Regions from separate parts of the Tardiphaga sp. 42S5 genome, predicted to be linked through region 1. Evidence: predicted binding sites of a transcription regulator. Region 1 holds the regulator's gene; the other holds the start of a gene.
The links. The regulator LexA, encoded in region 1, represses DNA repair genes until DNA is damaged. The targets are predictions, from matches to a motif close to TGTTCNNNNTGTGTTCNG.

Region 2: the regulator LexA is predicted to act here: its motif matches at 1,385-1,402, upstream of radA (DNA repair protein RadA).

Annotation. Positions count from the first base shown of each region.
Region 1 is NZ_CP139027.1:3,784,404-3,787,678, reverse strand. Features, by position in the region: gene SFY93_RS17515 (Orn/Lys/Arg family decarboxylase) at 1-28, shown strand, start outside; gene SFY93_RS17510 (GNAT family N-acetyltransferase) at 50-619, shown strand; gene lexA (transcriptional repressor LexA) at 922-1,644, shown strand; gene SFY93_RS17500 (ComEC/Rec2 family competence protein) at 1,663-3,275, opposite strand, start outside.
Region 2 is NZ_CP139027.1:4,428,589-4,431,863, reverse strand. Features, by position in the region: gene radA (DNA repair protein RadA) at 1-1,359, opposite strand, end outside; gene SFY93_RS20645 (hypothetical protein) at 1,489-1,635, shown strand; gene SFY93_RS20640 (hypothetical protein) at 1,834-2,100, shown strand; gene SFY93_RS20635 (hypothetical protein) at 2,376-2,738, shown strand; gene SFY93_RS20630 (bifunctional diguanylate cyclase/phosphodiesterase) at 2,829-3,275, opposite strand, start outside.

The DNA of each region.
Region 1 (3,275 bases):
ACTTTACACTTACGTGGTCTCCGAATAGGGAGCACGTAAGGAGCCTGATTTGCCAACGGAACTCGAACAGCCGGTCGTCATCCGACCATCACGCGACACCGACGTCGATGCCATGCTGGCGATCTATCGCCGGCACATCCGGCAAGGCGTCGAGGAAGGCGTCAGCGACGCCGACACGCCGCAGCCCGACGATCTCAGAGACCGGCGCAAGAACCTGCGCAGCAAACGGTTCCCGCATCTCGTCGCCACGCAAGGCGGCGAGGTCGTCGGCTATGCCTATGTGGTGCTGTTCCGCAAGCGACCGGCCTATCGCTACACGGTCAAGCATTCGATCTATATCCACCACGGACATGTCGGCCGGGGCATCGGCCGGCTGTTGATGCGCGAGTTGATCGATGTCTGCGCGGCGGCCGGCTTCCGGCAGATCATCGGCTATATCGATGCCGACAACACGGCCTCGCTCGGCTTGCATGAGAGCTTCGGCTTTGCCCGCGTCGGCTTGCTGCCCGGCGTCGCCTATCGCTCCGGCCGCTGGGCCGACACGATCATGGTTCAGCGCTCGCTGGCGACCGGCTCCACGACTCCGCCGCCGCCCATTGGGCGCGTGACGTCCGCGTAGCCCAAGCGACCGCGGAAGCATTTTCCATGTCCGTCGAGGATCGACGACTGGTGAGGAACAGCCTCCTCAAACCTCGCTCAACGTGCGTTCTGTTGACGGCAAATTAAGCATTGCAGAACACATATGGAACATATAGTGTTCGTTCATGATTTGTTTCGAGATTCTGTGGCTTTGAGTAGTTTGAGAGTGCCCGAACTCGCGCAACCGATCTTCGAACGATCGTCTCTGGATTGAGGCTCACCGTTCGAAGGCCCTTTGAAACGCACGCGGCGGCCGACACCGTCAACTGAGGATGGCTTCAGATGCTCACGCGCAAACAATACGAACTCCTGCGATTCATCGATCAACGGCTGAAGGAAGCCGGCGTCCCACCGTCCTTCGACGAGATGAAGGATGCGCTCGACCTGCGCTCGAAGTCCGGCATCCATCGTCTGATCACGGCGCTGGAAGAACGCGGCTTCATACGCCGTCTGCCCAACCGCGCCCGTGCCATCGAAGTCATCAAGCTGCCAGAGCTCGGCGCGCCGGTCACCGGCGGCACCGGGCGCCGCGGCTTCACGCCCAGCGTCATCGAAGGCACGCTTGGCAAGGTGCGTTCGGCCGCCAGCATCGCCAGCAACAGCGGTGATGATGACAATGGCCGCACGGTTGCTATCCCGGTCATGGGCCGGATCGCGGCCGGTACGCCGATCGAGGCGCTGCAGACCCGTAGCCACACCATCAGCATGCCCGCCGACATGCTCGGTTCCGGCGAACATTACGCGCTCGAAGTGCGCGGCGATTCCATGCAGGACGCCGGCATTCTCGACGGCGACACCGTGCTGATCCAGCGCAACGAGAGCGCCGACACCGGCGACATCGTGGTGGCCCTGATCGACGACGAGGAAGCCACGTTGAAGCGCTTCCGCCGCCGCGGCGCGTCGATCGCGCTGGAGCCTGCGAATGACGCCTACGAGGTCCGTATCCTGCCACCCAACCGGGTGCGCATTCAGGGCAAGCTGATCGGCCTGTATCGCCGCTACTGAGATTTGCGCCTCGGCGGATTACTGATCTTCGGGTTGAAGATCGGTTTCCGCCGGCGTCGCATCCACCGGCCGGTTTTGCGGTGGACGACTGTTCTGGATCAGATCTTGCTGGGGCTCATCGGGAATTGCGCGCGACCACGGACGGTCCAGGCCCCGTGGCCGCACGGCATCGATGGTAAAGCCGTTTGCGGTTCGCTGCAGGCTCACCGCACCATTTCGTTGCAAGCGATCCTGATCGATCACCAGCGCCCTGCAATCCCTCGGCGATTGTCTCGTCGTGACGATCAGCGCCGCTTTCTCGCAATCATCTGTGAAGGCGTCCGGCTGTAAAACCAGCGCCACCAAAGCGCCATCGGCCAGCGGCGTGATGCATCCGTCGCGGTCGCAGGACACACCGTGGCTGACGGAGGCATCGGTCGGCAGACGCGCATCGGCATCGCCGGCGAGCCACTCTTTCAGCAGAAATGTATCCTTGGCGCTGCGCATCACGTGGAGATGCCCGTCCCTGCTCCGCACCGCGACACTGTGACCATCACCCGAGATCAGGACATCCGGCTGCTTCACCAGCAACGCCCAGACAATCGAGAGCACCAGCACGCCAGCCCCCGCGAAGCGCAACGGCGTGCGCAGCAATCCGAGCACGATGATGCCGATACTGGCTGATATCAGCGGTCCGATGCCAAAGGCCGGCATCCGGCCGATGGCGCCGGGCAAGGCTGCCACCCATTGCGTGACCACAATCATCCACTGGATGCCGACATCCATCAGCCGCCAGAACACACCGTCAAAGCCGAACGGCATGGCCACCAAACCGAGAATGCCCGCCGGCATCACCAGCGCCGAGACCACCGGCATCGCCAGGAGATTGGCGACAACGCCATAAGGCGTGACGCGATGGAAATGAAACGCGGCATAGGGCGTGGTGGCGAGGCCCGCGACCAGCGAAGCCAGTACGAGCATCGCGATCTCGCGTCCGCCCCATAGCGCCACGCGCGCGGTCGCGGAATGATCGGGCGAGGCAAACAGCGCGGGCATGCCTATCTGCACCAATGCGACCAGCCCCAGCGTCGCCGCGAATGACATCTGAAAACTCGGATGCACCAACGCTTCCGGCGCCACGATCAGCACAACCATTGCTGCCACCGCCAGGGTGCGGAACGTCACCGCCCGGCGATCGACCATGACTGCAATCAGCACGACGGCCGTCATGAAAAACGATCTCTGCGTCGCGACTTCAGCACCTGACAACAGCAGGTAGAACAGTGCTGCGAATAACGCCGCAGCCGCTGCGACTTTCTTGATCGGGAATGTCACCGTCAGGACAGGGATCAGTGCCAGCAGTGCGCGTATCGCAAAGAACACCACGCCGGCGACAACGGCCATGTGATAGCCGGAGATCGACAACACATGACCGAGGCCGGAGATGAACATCGCATCATTGACGTCAGCCGAAATCGCATCGCGGCGACCTGTGAGCAGTGCCGTGGCAATGGCGCGACTATCGCCCGAGAGCACGGTGCGGATCCGCGCGTCGATGGCGTCGCGTAGCCCCTGCATGGTCGCCGAATAGCGTAACGCCACACTCGGCTGTATCGGCGGGTCGACCGCCTTGATGCCGCCCATCACAAAAC
Region 2 (3,275 bases), 640 kb from region 1:
GGCGACCAGCGAGGTCAGGCCGCCGATGGTATTGAGGGACAGTCCGGCATCGCCGCCGGGATCGCCGCGCGCCGATTCCGGCAGCACTGCGCGGCCGAAGCCGAGTTTTGCAGCCTCTTTCAGCCGTGCCGAGGTCTGCGCCACCGGGCGCACCGCGCCGGACAGCGAGATTTCGCCGAAATAGACCGCGTCGGTGGGCAGCGGCGCATTGCATAGCGACGACACCAGCGCTGCGGCCGCGGCCATGTCGGCGGCCGGCTCGTTGATCCGCAATCCGCCGGCGACGTTGAAATAGACGTCGTAGCCCGACAGCTTGACCCCGCAATGGGCCTCCAGCACGGCCAGCACCATAGAAAGCCGGGAGGAATCCCAACCCACCACGGCGCGGCGCGGCGTGCCGAGCGTGGTCGGCGCAACCAGAGCCTGCAGTTCCACCAGCACCGGGCGGGTGCCCTCCATGCCGGCGAAGACGGCGGTGCCCGGCGAGCCGAGATCGCGGTCGGACAGGAACAGCTCTGAGGGGTTGGAGACCTCGCGCAGGCCAAGCCCCGTCATCTCGAACACGCCGATCTCGTCGGTCGGGCCGAAGCGGTTCTTCACCGCGCGCAGGATACGGAACTGCTGCGAGCCTTCGCCTTCGAAGGACATCACGGCATCGACCATATGCTCGACCACACGGGGCCCGGCGATCTGGCCGTCCTTGGTGACATGGCCGACCAGGATGATGGTGGCGCCGGATTTCTTGGCGAAGCGAATGAGCGCCTGCGCCGAGGCGCGGACCTGGGTGACGGTGCCGGGCGCGGATTCCACCGTGTCGGTCCACATGGTCTGGATCGAGTCGATCACGATCAGCCGCGGCACCGTGCCTTCCGACAGCGTAGCGACAATATCCTCGACCGAGGTTTCGGAGGCGAGCTGCACCGAGGCGTCCGCGAGGCCCAAACGCGACGCGCGCAGCCGCACTTGCGCCACGGCCTCTTCGCCGGAGATGTAGACGACGCGGTGGCCGGCCCGCGCCATCAGGCTGGTGGCCTGCGTCAGCAAGGTCGATTTACCGATGCCGGGATCGCCGCCGATCAAGAGCACCGAGCCGCGCACGAAACCGCCGCCGGTGACGCGGTCGAGTTCGCCCATGCCCGAAGGAATACGCGGCGCGTCGTTGCTCTGGCCGGTCAGGCTTTCGAGATTGAAGGTTCGCCCCTTGCGTTTGGAGCGCGCGCTGACCGGAATCGTGGTGACGCCGGTGGTGTCCTCCTCGGCTAGCGAATTCCACTCGCCGCAGGCGTCGCACTTGCCCTGCCACTTGTTATAGGCGGCACCGCAGTTCTGGCAGACGAAGGAGAGGAGGTTCTTGGCCATTGGCGGAAGGAATCGCGGCTGTGGGTGTTTTTGGTTTGTTCTCTTGGTCTACGCGGTTGAACGGGGCATTTGCAAGTTTCTTCTCGAAGGGGTCGCCAGCCTCGCCGGGTGGGACGCATCGACCGGCACATGGGCAAGGTCTATTCGGTTGCCAAAATTCCGATGCGCGAGAACTGGTCGGCAATGTTGGCCTGGATCGCCTTTGCCGCAGCGATGCCGGAGGTGCAGCCTCTGCAATGGTCCTTCTTCAGCTTGGCGATTGCTTACGCTCGGTAGACGCGCCGCGAGCAGAATCCAGATGCAAGCAGTGGTGAGCAATCGAGGCTGCTCGACCTACCAGCTGAGCCGCAGTCCAGCGCTTCGCGAGTCCAATTTGTTCCGCGCAGGAGCTCGCGTGGGAACTGCCATGCGACGAATCCTTCATTAACCTCCGCCCGATAGCCTCACCGCAGTGACGTCAGCGTGAGGTGTGCCGTGCGTATTTTGATGATCGTGCTGGGTGCAGCGACGCTGGCGACGCCGGTACTTGCCTCTGACTACCGTGATGTGCGCTATCGCGCCGGCACCGCGCGCTATCCCATCACGATGGATACCGGCATTCGCGCGCCGCCGCCGCTTTACTATGTGGAAGCGCCGCCGCGTTATGTGCGGGATCTGAGAACGGGCGAACCGGGCCAATGGGTGGTTCGCCAACCGAGTGTGTTCGACCAACTCTTCGGGCTGCCCCGCGACGGTTATTAAGATAGTCCGCAGAGACCGGTTGATCTCACGCTGCGCTGGGCTGTGAATCCGAACGCAGCGCAATGTGTCTGCCTTGGCATCCTGATAGTTGCCGTCATCAATTCTTAAGCACGTTCATCAAGGTAAATATCAGGACCGCGTTGACCGGTGGTGGTGCTTGGCTAAGTGTCGCGCATCAGAGCGATACGAACTCATTTCAAACAAGCTCGCCACGGGGTCTCATCATGACAAAATTGATTGCTGCTGCGATGTTCGCCACTGTCGCCGGAATGGCGATGCCCGGTGTTGCCTCGGCCGGCTGCTATAATTGCTACGCGCCACCGCCGCCGTGCCAGACCTGCTATCAGCAGCAGGTGGTGCCGCCGCAGTATCGTACGGTCGAAGAGACGGTCATGGTTGCTCCCGGTCGCACCGTCGCGCGCCGCACGCCGGCGCAGTACGAGACGGTGATGGTGCCGAAGACCGTGATGGTTGCGCCTGCGCGCGTCGATTACGAGCGCATCCCGGCACAATATGCCACCCAGCAGCGCGTCCAGATGGTCGCTCCGGCGCAGGTTTATTACGCACCGGTGCAGCAGGGCTGCTCGACCTGCAATCGCGGCTTCAGCTTCGGCTCAAGCTACGGATACGGCTACTAAGCCGCGGATAGCTCAGATTTTCAGGACTGCAATCGGCCGCCTCAGGGCGGCCGATTTGCGTTTGGGGGAGGCCGCCGGTGGCGGCGGCGGTCATCTCCCTGCCGTGATGACCCCTGCGCGCACCTTGCCGTCGGCGGCGCTGTTTCCAAATGAAGCTGCCGCATTGCGGCCGAATTCGGCGAGCGGGACGGGCCGACCGAACAGAAAGCCCTGGACGAGGTCTACGCCTGCAGCCCGCAGATATTCAAATTGCTCTTCGGTCTCGACGCCCTCGGCCGTCGTTGCGATGCCAAGACCATGGGCCAGCGCAAGCACCGAGGATACCACCGCTGCGCAATCGCGGCGGTTGGGAGCGCCTTGCGCGAAAGACTTGTCGATCTTGATCCGATCGAACGGGAAATTGGTCAGATAACTTGCCGTCGAATAACCAATGCCAAAATCATCGAGCGCCATGGAGATGCCGAGATTCTTGAGCTGCCGTATCGTCCCCAGATGCGCCGTCGCGTTCTCAAGAAGAGCCGTCTCCGTAATTTCCAA